Regions from separate parts of the Candidatus Pantoea soli genome, predicted to be linked through region 2. Evidence: predicted binding sites of a transcription regulator. Region 2 holds the regulator's gene; the other holds the start of a gene.

Region 1 (7,279 bases), 1.1 Mb from region 2:
GGCGAAGGCTTTGATGTTGCCCTGCCGCGCGTGGTGGATACGCTGCTGGGTTGCGGACTCGCCTGGCTGGCGGTGGCCTTTGTCTGGCCGGACTGGCGCTTCCGTCAGCTGACGCAGGTTGCTGACCGCACGCTGAATGCAAACTGCCGCTATCTGGATGCCATCATGGAGCAGTATCATCAGGGCAAAGATAATCGCCTCGCCTATCGCGTAGCCCGTCGTGACGCCCATAACGCTGACGCGGAGCTGGCCTCAGTGGTATCAAACATGAGCAGTGAGAACAGATTGCAGCCCTCGCTGCGCGAAAATGCCTTTCGCCTGCTGTGCCTGAACCATTCGTTCCTTAGTTATGTCTCTGCTCTGGGTGCACACCGCGATCGGCTGCCGGAAGGAGAACTGCTGCGCCTGCTGGACGATGCCGTCTGCTTTGTCGAGGATGTCCTGCAGATAGAGCGTGTCAGTGAAGCGCAGGCCGATGCCATGCAGCAGCAGCTGGTACAGCGCCTGAGCGAGCTGAAAAGCAGCACGGAAGCGCAGGCGCCGCTGATTATCCAGCAGCTGGGCTTGCTGATTGCCCTGTTACCGGAGATTGCGCGCCTGCGCCGTACCCTTGCGCGCGGCTAGCGCCGCAGTCGCTCCGCCGCCGCGTGCTGGCGGAGCGTTTCCCGATACCAGGCGCTGAGTTCTTCCCTGACCGCCACCGGCAGCGCGGCTTCATGGTGCCCCAGGATGGCGCCTTCCAGCGCCAGCAGCGTTTTCAGGCCGATATCTTTATTGACTGTGCGCAGCCTGAGCCAGCTTTGGCGCGAGCCGGTTTCACACAGCAACCGTACTGATGAAATCCCCACTTTATGCAGCATCAGCTCCATGCGCAGGCTGAGATTGGGCAGATCTTTCAGCCGTATCAGGACATGTCTGGTAGCCGCTTCGTCCTGTGCGGCACGCAGCGAACTGGCGGATAGCCTGAGCAGCTGATCCGGGTCCTGCCACAGCTGTGAATCCACCTTGTAGTAGCTTAGCGTGACAGGCAAGCCGCGCTTGCGGTAGATGAGAGGTTCCATCGGCCGTTGCGCGGCATAATGCTGCAGCGCTTCGCTGGCGCGCAGATAGAGTGCGTCCTCGTTGATATAGGCAAACACCACCTTCTCAACCGCCAGCGCATAGCCGCCAAACTGGGTACGGGATTCAATTTTGCCCAGCGCTGCCAGCTGGGCTTTTGACTGCTCGACTACCGGATTACTTCTCTTCATAACGCCCCCTTGTTCTGATTCCTTCCGCGGGAAATTTCCTATAAAAGCTCAGGTATTCATCTGGTTAGAAGATAGAAAAAAGGATTTAGCTGTTCAATGAATAAAAACAGGCGCGCCGGATCTTGTGCCGATTTTGCGAGGCGTTTTCAGAAATTGAGGTTGATCTTTATCCAGGAAGCCAGTACTGTACATCCATACAGTTCATTACTGAGTGATTAAATTATGCGTACTCATTTCTCTGGCTCTGCTGACCGTTCTCACCGTTTCGCTGCATCGGGCTTAACACCGTCTTCGCTGGGTGGAATCACAGAATTACGCTACAGCGAACAACCGGGTATGATGCAGCTGTTGCTGTTACCGGTGCTGAAGCAGCTGAGCACGCAGTCACGCTGGCAGCTGTGGCTGACCCCGGCGCATAAACTGAACCGGAGCTGGATGCAGCAGTCAGGGTTGCCGCTGGAAAAGAGTATGCATATCACGGAATCGGAGCGTTTCAGCACCGTAGAAAGTATGGTGAAAGCGTTGCGCACCGGAAACTATAGCGTGGTGCTGGCATGGATCCCTTACGAACTGAACGATACTGAGCGTCAGGAACTGGAACTGGCTGCTGCAGAAGGCGAAGCGCTGGGATTGATCATGCGTCCCCAGGAATCTGTTCGCGCGTTGTCGAGACAACCCGATGCGACAAAAATTCCATCTGATTTGTTTCATTAAGTAAAACCAGGAATTTTCTCACGCGTTTTTTCACGGAAGTTGCTGCTAAGCCACTGATTCTTTTCCCGCCAGCTTTGACAAGGGGTTAGCCGCTTTTTCCGATTCAGGCAGCGAAGATTTTGCCACGCCATTTGTTAAAATGTGTGTATAAATCCCTGTTTTTTTATCCTGCGACCTCACATCATACTTGTAAGTTTCCAATCTCGTTGTAGACTTTACCTCGCCAGGGTGCTCAATAACCTCCGTTTTTTCGGTAGAGTCATAAGCGAGCGTTCAGACCCGGCGAAGGATTACAACCAAGAGCAACGATTTTTGCTCATTGCCTATTTGGATGATAACGAGGCGCAAAATGAAAAAGACAGCTATCGCAATTGCAGTGGCACTGGCTGGCTTCGCTACCGTAGCGCAGGCCGCTCCTAAAGATAACACCTGGTATACCGGTGCTAAACTGGGCTGGTCTCAGTACCATGACACGGGTTACTACGGTAACGGTTATGAGAACAACAACGGTCCAACTCACGAATCTCAGCTGGGTGCAGGTGCCTTCGGTGGTTACCAGGCTAACCCATACCTGGGCTTCGAACTGGGCTATGACTGGCTGGGCCGCATGCCAAACAAAGGCAGCGTGACCAACGGCGCATTCAAAGCACAGGGCGTTCAGCTGGCAGCGAAACTGAGCTACCCAATCAATGACGATCTGGACGTGTACACCCGTCTGGGCGGCATGGTATGGCGTGCTGATTCTACTCAGACCAACCCAACCAACGGCCGTATCAGCAACCACGACACCGGCGTTTCTCCGCTGGCCGCTGTTGGTGTTGAATACGCACTGACCAAGAACTGGGCTACCCGCCTGGACTACCAGTGGGTTAACAACATCGGTGACGCAGCGACCGTGGGCGCGCGTCCGGACAACGGCATGCTGAGCGTCGGCGTTTCTTACCGTTTCGGTCAGGATGAAGAAGCAGCACCTGTTGTTGCTCCAGCACCAGCACCGGCTCCGGTTGTTGAAACCAAGCGCTTTACTCTGAAGTCTGACGTTCTGTTCACCTTCAACAAAGCAACCCTGAAGCCAGAAGGCCAGCAGGCTCTGGATCAGCTGTACAGCCAGCTGAGCTCAATGGATCCGAAAGACGGTTCTGTTGTAGTTCTGGGCTTCACCGACCGTATCGGTTCTGAGCAGTACAACCAGAAACTGTCTGAGAAGCGCGCACAGTCTGTTGTCGATTACCTGGTTTCTAAAGGTATCCCGTCTAACAAGATCTCTGCACGTGGTATGGGCGAATCTAACCCGGTTACCGGCAACACCTGTGACAGCGTGAAAGGCCGTAATGCCCTGATCGACTGCCTGGCGCCAGACCGTCGCGTTGAAATCGACGTGAAAGGTATCAAAGACGTTGTAACTCAGCCACAGGCTTAAGTTATCACGCAGTAAAAAACCCCGCTTCGGCGGGGTTTTTTGTTTGTGCTGTTTCGTGCTCAACCGGCATATTGCCGGGTCATTATCGGGCGGTAAAACAGGCCGTCAGCCGTTGTCAGCTTCGCCTTTGCCCAGAATCGCCTGCAGGTCCTGCTTCAGCGTTGACATCTGACTGGCGTATTTCTCTTTACGCTCTGCATCTTCAATCAGCTGGACTATGGTCTCCGAAAGCGTGCAGTGACGTCGCTGTGCCAGACCAGCCAGACGCTGCCAGACCAGATATTCCAGATCGATGGATTTTTTACGCGTGTGCTGGTGTTCCGCATTGAAATGGCGCTTACGGCGGGCGCGGATAGTCTGCTTCAGGCGGTTTTCCAGATCCGGATGAATGTGCTGAGCAATCCATTCCCCGACGTCCGTCGGACGGTTCTCCATGGCCAGCAGCGCGTCTACCGCCGCCTGTGCCGCGCTCAGTTCGAGATGTCGGGTGATCAGCTCACCTTCCCGATGCTTTTTCACCAGGTATTTCCACTTCCATCCACTTTCAAGATTTTCGAGTTGCTGGTATTTCATCGGAATCTCATCGTGATCACGTAACGAACTAAGAATAACAGCTTTTTTCCCGGATGCAGCAAGGAAAAACATGTTGCGGCTGTCACAGTTCGGCTCAGAACTCCGCCGTGCTTAACCGGGTTGAATCCTGTATAATCGCGCTTTTACTGAATAAGACTAATGCGAATATTTTGACCAGCACTCAACTTACGTGGCAAGCCCTGCAACCGGATAGCACCCGCTACCAGTCCATTTTTTCAACCGTCTCCCTGGAAGAGTGCGATAGTCTTGCCGCGGTTCAGCCGCGTCTGCTGAATGCGCTGGCGCATTTACACCATCAAACGCAGGGTTTCCCGCTACTGCTGCTGCGCAGTCAGGAGAACAGCGATTATCTCGCCTGTATCGCGGCCGCCGCTCAGCGCTTCCAGCCTGAAGAAATCGCCCTTTACGGCGGTGACTACCATATTATGGGCGATACGGTGACCCTGCTGCCGCCAACGGATGCGGCTCGCCCGTTTACCAGCCAGGGCGGCGTGCATTTTGCCGACTGGATTGAGACCGAACAGCTGTTTGGCTGCGTGCGACAGTATAAAGATCGCATCCAGCTTGAACCTGGTCTGCTACACCGTGCTAACGGCGGCACCCTGATCCTTTCCATTAATACCTTGCTGGCACAGCCGCTGCTCTGGCTGCGTCTGCGTAAAGCCGTGGAACAGGGCCGGTTTGAGTGGTTTTCGCAGGATGAACGCCAGCCACTGCCGGTGACGGTGCCTCCTCTGCCACTGCAGCTTCGCCTGGTACTGTGTGGCGATCGTGATGCGCTGGCCAGCTTCCAGGAGCTGGACGTTGAAGCGCATGAAATGGCGCTGTACAGCGAGTTTGAAGAAAACCTGCAGGTGCTGGACGAAGAGGAAATGACCGCCTGGTGCCAGTGGACGCTGACGCAGGCCGAACAGGCCGGTTTAGCAAAGCCCGAAGCCGATTTCTGGCCGGTGCTGATCAACGAAGCGGTCCGTATGACCGGCGATCAGGACACGTTGCCGCTCTGCCCGCGCTGGCTGCGCCGTCAGCTGCAGGAAGCCGCGCTGCACGGTGAGCAAATCGATGCCGCCGCGCTGAAAGAGGCGCTGGAAACGCGCCAGTGGCGTGAAAGCTTCCTGATGGATCGGATGCGCGATGAGATCCTGCTTAATCAAATCATGATCGAAACAGAAGGCGAAGTGGTTGGTCAGATCAACGGCCTTTCTGTGATTGAATTCCCGGGCCATCCCCGTCCGTGGGGCGAGCCGTCGCGTATCACCTGTGTGGTGCATCCAGGCGATGGCGAATTCACGGATGTTGAGCGCAAAGCGGAGCTGGGCGGCAACATTCACGCCAAAGGCATGATGATCATGCAGGCTTATCTGATTGCAGAGCTGGAGCTGGACCAGCAGCTGCCGTTTTCGGCTTCGCTGGTCTTTGAACAATCTTACTCTGAAGTAGACGGCGACAGCGCGTCACTGGCTGAGCTGTGCGCCCTGATCAGTGCGCTGGCCAATCAGCCGCTTACACAACAGATTGCCGTCACCGGTTCCGTTGACCAGTTCGGTAACGTGCAGCCCGTCGGTGGGTTGAATGAAAAAATTGAAGGTTTCTTCCACATTTGCCAGTCGCGCGAACTGACCGGTAAGCAGGGTGTGATTCTGCCTGCCAGCAACGTGCGTCATCTCAGCCTCAGTCAGGAGGTGACCGACGCGGTTGAACAGGGTCAGTTCCACATCTGGGCCATTGAACGCGTGGATGAAGCGCTGCCGCTGTTAACCGGCATCGCCTGGCAGAGCGAAAGCGGTGAGTCGCTGCTGAACACCATTCAGGAGCGTATTACACAGCTGAACCAGCAGGATGCCCGCCCGCGTCCGTGGCCATTACGCTGGCTTAACTGGTTTAACCACAGCTGATAGCATTGCCCAGCGTACAACTGTTCGCTAATATTCGGGCTTCACTACAAGAAGGCATATTGAGAACATGGTAGATAAACGCGAATCCTATAGCAAAGAAGACCTGGTTGCCTCAGGGCGCGGCGAACTGTTTGGCGAAAATGGTCCCCCGCTGCCATCCGACAACATGTTGATGATGGACCGCGTGGTCAAAATGACCGAAGACGGTGGCAAATTCGATAAAGGCTTTGTCGAAGCCGAACTGGATATCCGCCCTGACCTGTGGTTCTTTGATTGCCACTTCAAAGGCGATCCGGTGATGCCAGGCTGCCTGGGGCTGGATGCAATGTGGCAGCTGGTCGGTTTCTACCTTGGCTGGCTGGGTGCAGAAGGCAAAGGCCGTGCGCTAGGCGTGGGTGAAGTGAAATTCACCGGGCAGGTGCTGCCGACAGCGAAAAAAGTCACCTATAAAATCCACTTCAAACGCGTTATCAACCGTAAACTGGTCATGGGCGTGGCGGACGGCGAAGTGTTTGTTGACGGTAATCTGATTTATACCGCAACCGATCTGAAAGTCGGCCTGTTTAAAGATACGTCTGCATTCTGATCTGGCTTACGAAAACCTCCGCACGCAGCGGAGGTTTCATTCCTTTTCGCTAGACATCCGGCTGTGTTATGCCACCGCCGACCTGTCCTCCATGGCTTGTCGCCAACCTCCCAACCAGTGAGACCGGGCATCGATCATTTGATAAGGGCATAGCTCTTTTGAGCGGCCAGTAATGCCGGCCTGATAGCCTCGTGAATGTGCTCGTTCCAGGCGGTCTCTCTTCTGTCTCTTCATACCTCGTTTCCCTCATTTCAGGTCTGGTGGAATCTGGTGGAAAGAAAGAGTGGCGAATTAATGTTCAACCACAATAATGTTCTAACCGCAGAGCGCCGAAAGGTCAATGCGCAAAATTCACGCCAATGTCATTTTCCTGACGTAAAATCGCCATCTTAATTTGTAAGCGCAGCGTATATCTGGCTGATTAGCCAATAAAAAAGTCCCTGCTCCACACGTTGCATCGCAACGGTAAATCAGGGACTTAGCATAAGCTTCGAACAAATCTTAATTTAGTGAAATCAGCCTGCTGGCAATTTGCTGTGCGGTTTGCTGCCAGCCGAGGGCCAGTGTCCGCACCATCGCATCGTAACCATCTTCCGGTTGCGGCAGTACCAGATTAAAGCCCTGTTTAATTAAGCGTCCCTGATGTTGCAGCAGCCACTCACCACTGACCACCACTCTGCCATCATAGCGGCCCTGAAAGCCGGTCACGTTGACGTTTAGCGTGTCGTGATTATCCCCGGCGGGTTTGCCGGAGATCAGCCTGCCGGGCAGCGCCTTGCTAAGGTTGGTCACCAGCGTTTGCTGTAGCTGCTGATCAAGC
Region 2 (7,279 bases):
TGATGTGGCCGACGCTGTGGGCGCTGTGGCTTTCCGGCATGGCGGTACCGCCGCTCTCCGTGCTGCTGGTCTTTGTGCTGGGGGTGTTTGTGATGCGCGCCGCAGGCTGTGTCATCAACGATTACGCCGATCGCAAGGTTGACGGGCACGTCAAACGCACCGCATCGCGGCCGCTGGCGAGTGGCGCAGTATCAGAGAAAGAGGCAAAGCTGCTGTTTGTGGTGCTGGGGCTGGTGGCCTTTGCGCTGGTGCTGACCATGAACCGCATGACGATTCTGCTCTCCTTTATTGGCCTGGCGCTGGCCTGGGTTTATCCCTTTATGAAGCGCTATACGCACCTGCCGCAGGTGGTGCTGGGGGCAGCTTTTGGCTGGGCAATTCCGATGGCCTGGGCAGCGGTTAGTGAGTCCTTACCTCTGGTGTGCTGGCTGGTGTTCTTTGCCAACATCTGCTGGACAGTGGCTTACGATACGCAATATGCCATGGTGGACAGGGATGACGATGTGAAAATCGGGGTTAAATCCACCGCCATTCTGTTTGGTCGCTTCGACAAACTAATTATCGGCCTGCTGCAGCTTGCCACGCTGGGACTGATGGCGCTCACCGGGCTGATTCTGCATCTTAACGGGGCATTTTACTGGTCGCTGCTGGTGGCAGGCGGGCTGTTTGTCTACCAGCAGAAGCTGATTGCGCAGCGCAACCGCGAGCAGTGCTTCCAGGGCTTTCTCAACAATAACTTTGTCGGGCTGGTGCTGTTTATCGGCGTGGCGCTGAATACACAGCCGTTTATCGATCTGTTTTGATCGGGCCTGGCCGCCGCGCCAGTCTGAGCGGGTCAGCGTGATAAGCCGGCCGCATCAGAGACGATAAAAAAAGGGCGACCTGACGGTCGCCCTGCGTGTTTCTGCCAGCGGCTATTCGTGTGCCACCGCTGTTTCGATGGTCAGGCGTACATCGCTGGTGACCAGCTCCGCCAGCATCTGCCACATCATATTGGTGCGTTCCCCATCAGCATCACCCGAATCGCTGATATAGCCTTCGTCACGCAGTGACAGTACCAGAGTGGTGAAGACTGCTTTATCGAAGAACTCCGGCGCGTTGATGCCGTGCAGCACTGACAGGCGCTGAGCCAGCGTGCGGCTCTCTTTCTCCAGCGTCCCGCGATTGATGGTCGGTTTCGCGCTGAGTACCGCAAACGTGATGGCGAAACGCTGCAGCGTTTCACGGATACCGGCGGCCAGCAGCTGCAGCGTACGATAACGTGACGCGCATATCTTCAGCCGGCCTTCCTGCTGCGACACCAGCCCCTGACGCGCCATTTCGGCACAGAGTGCATTCAGCAGCGCAGGCAGTTCGCTGCTGTCCCAGCGCAGGAACAGCTCACTTTTCAGCAGCGGATAGACCAGACTGACCTGACGCAGTAACTCGGCCTCGCTGATTTCGCGGTGCTGCTGCACAATCGCGGCAATCAGGGAAGGCATCACCAGCATGTGATGAATGTTGTTGCGGTAATAAGTCATCAGTACTGCCTGCTCGCGCGGCAGAATGATGATATCGCCAATGCTGTCCTGCTCGGTTTCAAACTTGTTCATGCCCATGGCGTGATCGAGCAGCGCTTCTGCGCTCAACGCCGGCACGGTAGATTCCGGCGAATAAGGCACGTTGCGCAGCAGCTGCGTGTAGCACTCCAGCTGCTCAATCAGCTGTTCCCGCGTCAGTGAACGCTGACGTGACGCCAGCAGCGCGGTCACGCACAGGTTCATGGCGTTTGCCGCTCCCGCTTCATTGATGCGCACCATCAGACGGCCGGCAATGTCATTTACGACAGGTGTCATCCACGCCGGACGCTGCGGGTCAATGGGATCGATGGCGTCACGCCATTCCGGAACGTGCTTGTTCAGGTAGTTCACCAGCGGCAGGGGTTCGCCGAAGTTAACATAGCCCTGACCGAGGTTGCGCAGCTTGCGCAGCCCGCGCACCATCTGCATGAACCCTTCTTTTTCTTTGGCCGCACCGCGCAGCTCTTTGGCATAGGTGCCCACTTCCATCACATGCTCATAGCCAATATAGATAGGGACGAAAGTGATAGGGCGGCTGCCGCCGCGCAGCAGCGCCTGCAGCGTCATCGACAGGGTGCCGGTTTTCGGATCGAGCAGACGCCCGGTGCGTGAACGGCCCCCTTCGACAAAATACTCCACCGAATAACCGCGGCTGAACAGCTCGCCCAGGTATTCGCGGAATACCGTAGAATAGAGTTTGTTGCCTTTGAAGGTGCGGCGAATAAAGAACGCGCCAAGGCGGCGGAAAATCGGGCCGGCGGGCCAGAAGTTCAGGTTAATCCCGGCGGCAATGTGCGGCGGCACCAGTCCCTGGTGATACAGCACATAGGAGAGCAGCAGGTAGTCCATGTGGCTGCGGTGACAGGGCACATAGACGATTTCATGGCCGTCCTGCGCCAGCTGGCGCACGCGCTCGCCACCGTTGACGTTGATGCCCTGATAAAGTCGGCTCCACAGCCAGCCCATGACCCGATCCGTTACGCGAATCGCTTCATAGGAGAAGTCCGCTGCCACTTCTTCCATCATTTCAACGGCGTTCTGCTGCGCTTTCTCATGCGAAATCTTCTTGCTGCGCGCTTCATCTTCTACCGCTTTTTCAATCGCTTTGGACTGCAGCAGCTTATTGAATAGATCCTGACGCGCCGGCAGACGCGGGCCCACCGCCGCCAGCCGCTGACGGGCAAAATGAATACGCGCCACGCGTGCCAGTTTCTGCGCAATCGACTTATCCGTACCGTGTTCGGTCGCCATCTGGCGCAGGGAAACGGTTGGCGAGAAGCGCACAAAGCTGTCGCGGCCGTGCCATAAAATGGCGAAGAACTTCTGTACCCCATTCAGAATGCGCAGATGAGGCGTCTCTTCGCCCTGCACCTCACGCCCTGGCGCACGGCCGAACATCACGGCCACCGGCAGCATCTGCACATCCAGCCCGGGGTTACTGCGATGCAAATCCAGATAGTCGTGGAACAGCTTTACCGACTCCGGATTGGCGACAAAATAGGGGAATACGCGCGGACCGTCGTGAATAAACACATGACGCGGCAGCAGCGCACCATCGATCTCCAGCGGCGCCAGCGGATCGGGCAGATCGAGTTTCAGACATTGAGCGCGCAGCGTCAGCAGATCTGCCTTTGAATCATAAGGCAAAACATACATCACCGGGCGGGTCGGATCGATGCCGTGTTCTGAAATCGGATCGGTCGGAATGACCTTACTTTTTACCAAAATAGAGAGTGGTAAATTCAACAATTTGTAATAGAGTTTACGCCAACCTGACATAGACAACTTGAAGCCTCTTGTTAGCAAAGCGCGGCAAGCATACCAGAAAGTGCAGCGAAGATCTGTGGCCTGACCATTTCGCGCTGCCCAGACATTGACGTCAAAACCACTTAAGGGTTCCACATACATGGCAAATAACGTCACCGGTATTCAGAGAATTGTAAAAGCAGCCGGTTACTCGTGGCAGGGGCTGCGTGCAGCCTGGCAGCATGAAGCTGCGTTTCGCCAGGAGGCTATCGCTGTGCTGGTTGCCATTGTCATCGCCTGCTGGCTGGACGTGGAAGCGATAACGCGCGTGCTGCTGATTGGTTCTGTCGTACTGGTGATGATTGTAGAAATCCTTAACAGCGCCATTGAAGCCGTAGTGGACCGTATCGGCCAGGAGCGGCATCCGCTGGCAGGCCGTGCGAAAGATATGGGCTCTGCGGCGGTTCTGCTGGCCATTCTACTGGCGCTGTTTGTCTGGATCACGCTGCTCTGGTCGCATTTGCGATAAACATTCCGGATTCATCAAACCGCTGATTTTTCCCCCGGTTTCGGTTTTCATTTCGCCAATACCTGTATATACTCACAGCGACTGTATAAACAACCAGGGGGCGGGATGAAAGCGTTAACCAGCAGGCAGCAACAGGTCTATGATCTGATTCGCGACCATATTAATCAGACGGGCATGCCGCCAACGCGTGCTGAAATTGCTTCGCAACTCGGCTTCCGCTCGCCGAATGCTGCCGAAGAGCACCTTAAAGCCCTGGCGCGTAAAGGCGTCATTGAAATTGTCTCTGGTGCGTCACGCGGCATTCGCCTGCTGATGGAAGAAGAGGTCAGCGAAGGCCTGCCGCTGATCGGTCGCGTCGCTGCCGGTGAGCCTCTGCTGGCGCAGGAGCACATCGAAACGCACTATCAGGTGGATGCAAACCTGTTCAAACCTTCGGCGGATTTCCTGCTACGCGTCAGCGGCATGTCGATGAAAGATATCGGTATTATGGATGGCGATCTGCTCGCTGTGCATAAAACCCAGGAAGTGCGTAACGGCCAGGTTGTCGTGGCGCGCATTGACGACGAAGTCACCGTAAAACGCTGGAAGAAGCAGGGCTCCATTGTGCAGCTGCTGCCGGAGAACAGCGATTTCCAGCCCATCGTCGTGGATACCCGTGAACAGTCGCTGACGGTCGAAGGCCTTGCCGTAGGTATTGTGCGTAACGGTGAGTGGCTCTGATCGTCACGTTGCAGTAATCCCCCCGCTGTGGCAGCACGCGTGTGCTGCCCGCAGTCTGCCTTTTTACGCCTCCTGAACCCCTCTGTGCAGCCTTATGCGCTATCAGCAGGCTGACGATCGTCAACAAGGGAATGCGCTGATGCGGCTGTTTTCCTCCTCCGATAAAGCACTGTGGCGGCTGGCGCTGCCGATGATCCTGTCGAATATCACCGTCCCGCTGCTGGGTGTGGCAGACACTGCCGTTATCGGCCATCTCGACAGTCCGGTTTATCTGGGTGGCGTCGCCACCGGCACCACCGCGACCAGTTTTATTTTTATGCTGCTGCTGTTCCTGCGCATGAGCACCACCGGGCTTACCGCTCAGGCGCTGGGCGCCGGCGATAAATCTGCGCTGGCCCGGTCGCTGGTGCAGCCGCTGCTGATTGCACTGCTTGCCGGGATGGTGCTGATGCTGCTGCGCCTGCCGGCCAGTAGGCTGGCAACCCTGCTGATGGGCGGCAGCGCGGAAGTGCAGCAGCAGGCACAAATCTTTATGCATATTCGCTGGCTGAGCGCTCCCGCCACGCTGGCAAATATGGTGATCCTGGGCTGGCTGCTGGGCGTGCAGTATGCGCGTGCGCCGGTGGTGCTGCTGATTGTCGGCAATCTGGTGAACATCCTGCTCGATCTGCTGCTGGTGCTGCACCTGCACTGGGGCGTAGCTGGCACCGCCGCCGCCACGGCGCTGGCGGAGTATGTCACGCTGGCAGTGGGTCTCTGGATGGTCGTCCGCGTGCTGGCCCTGCGCGGGATCACCTTTAGCCTGCTGAAACGCAGCTGGCGCGGCGATGCCGGCCGGTTGTTCCGGCTTAACCGTGACATTATGCTGCGCTCGCTAATGCTGCAGATCTGCTTTGCTTCGCTCACCATGCTGGGCGCGCGTATCGGGCCAGAAGTGGTGGCGGTTAACGCCGTCTTACTGATGTTTCTGACGTTTACCGCCTATGCGCTTGACGGTTTCGCTTACGCCGTGGAAGCCTGCTCGGGTGAGGCCACCGGTGCGCGCGATCGTGAGCGTTTACTGGCTGTCTGGCAGGCCGCCTGTCGTCAGGCGGGCATCGTCGCTCTGCTGTTTGCCGCTATTTATGCCTGCAGCGGCGCGCAGATTGTGGCCCTGCTGACCTCCCTTACCTCGCTGCGCGAAATGGCCGATCGCTATCTGCTGTGGCAGGTCATTCTGCCGCTGACAGGCGTATGGTGTTATCTGCTGGACGGCATGTTTATCGGCGCAACACGCGGGCGGGAAATGCGTAACAGCATGATGATCGCGGCGTCCGGATATGGTGTGACGCTGCTGACGGTGCCCTGGCTGGGCAATCATGGCTTGTGGCTGGCGCTGGCGGTGTTTCTGGCACTACGTGGTCTGACGCTCTGGCTAATGTGGCGGCGCCACTGGCAGCATGACAGCTGGTTCACCGTCTGAATAAGCGCAGCGCGGGTTCAGATTAATCTGTAACGTCTGCAAAATCCGAAGCGGCTACTATAATTATCTTAAACGACGCAAATAAGTAGCGCGTTGTGTCGATGTTTTCCCTGAATTACAGGTGATCATCGCATTTCACTCAGGAAGACGTGGAGGATTATGATGAACAAAGACGAAGCGAGCGGTAACTGGAAACAGTTCAAAGGCAAGTTCAAAGAAAAATGGGGCAAGCTAACGGATGATGACCTCACCGTGATTGAAGGCAAACGCGATCAGCTTGTTGGTAAAATCCAGGAGCGTTACGGCTACGCCAAAGACGAAGCCGAGCGCGAAGTCAGCGACTGGGAAAGTCACAACAAAGACTACCGCTGGTAGGTCTGCCACTTTATGGATGAGGCGCCTGCCCGCTGATCGGCCGATCAGCCTGGCACAGGGATGTGCCGGTTACCCTTTTCGCGTTTTTTTCCCGCTTTCTGCAGCATGGTCATGATGACAGTTCTCCTGTTGCGTACAGGCTGCCACTTCCGCACAATCACCGCATAAACCATGCGCTTCAATCACACTGTGTCGCAGGGTAAAGCCGGTCTGTTTTGCCAGTCCCTCAATGATGTTTTCCACGCCGTGCGCATGCTTTTCGTTAACCGCAGCACAGCGGTCGCACACCAGCATGACCGACGTATGTGCCGGCTCATCGAGATGGTGGCACACCACGTAGCTGTTATTGGATTCAACCCGGTGGATAAATCCCTGCTCCAGCAGAAAATCCAGTGCACGGTAAATGGTCGGCGGCTTTGCCTGCGGCTCACTGAGGCGCAGCTGATCCAGCAGATCGTAAGCGCTGACTGCTCCCTTTTGTCCGGCCATGAGTCGCAGCACTTCTGCACGTTGCGGTGTGAGACGCACGCCGCGCGCCAGGCAAAGTGATTCTGCCTCAGTGAGAAGTTGTTCGGGCGTGAGAGTGGTCATAAGCATTCTCCTGGAAACGGGTGATGTTATTTTATCACACTCGCGATTGCCGTGCCGGGAAAGCATTTTCTCTTCCCTGACAGGAAAGCGCCTGAAATTTCAGCAGATTAATCATTTTTTCTAATGCTTAAGTCTCGTTACAGGCCGGTCGCCTTTGGAGTATGTGAATTTTCTGAAAGGGATGTTAAGCATTTTGCTTTACAACTCACGCAGTTAGTGGTTATGGTTCAAAACACCTAAAGTAATTTCTGGCACCAGTTTACCTAACGATCATTTTACTGCGTAAAACAACAGCAG

Evidence for each region. The regulator LexA, encoded in region 2, represses DNA repair genes until DNA is damaged. The targets are predictions, from matches to a motif close to TNCTGTATGTACATACAGNA.
Region 1: a site for LexA is predicted at 1,433-1,452, ahead of sulA (SOS-induced cell division inhibitor SulA). Genes of this name have one in related genera too.

The regions. Positions count from the first base shown of each region.
Region 1 is NZ_CP032702.1:1,396,225-1,403,503, reverse strand. It holds gene yccS (YccS family putative transporter) at 1-624, shown strand, start outside; gene D8B20_RS06445 (TfoX/Sxy family DNA transformation protein) at 621-1,250, opposite strand; gene sulA (SOS-induced cell division inhibitor SulA) at 1,473-1,964, shown strand; gene ompA (porin OmpA) at 2,314-3,384, shown strand; gene matP (macrodomain Ter protein MatP) at 3,490-3,957, opposite strand; gene D8B20_RS06425 (AAA family ATPase) at 4,011-5,873, shown strand; gene fabA (bifunctional 3-hydroxydecanoyl-ACP dehydratase/trans-2-decenoyl-ACP isomerase) at 5,941-6,459, shown strand; gene rmf (ribosome modulation factor) at 6,526-6,693, opposite strand; gene pqiC (membrane integrity-associated transporter subunit PqiC) at 6,961-7,279, opposite strand, start outside.
Region 2 is NZ_CP032702.1:312,212-319,490, forward strand. It holds gene ubiA (4-hydroxybenzoate octaprenyltransferase) at 1-803, shown strand, start outside; gene plsB (glycerol-3-phosphate 1-O-acyltransferase PlsB) at 915-3,338, opposite strand; gene D8B20_RS01395 (diacylglycerol kinase) at 3,466-3,834, shown strand; gene lexA (transcriptional repressor LexA) at 3,940-4,554, shown strand; gene dinF (MATE family efflux transporter DinF) at 4,694-6,016, shown strand; gene D8B20_RS01410 (CsbD family protein) at 6,179-6,391, shown strand; gene zur (zinc uptake transcriptional repressor Zur) at 6,461-6,982, opposite strand.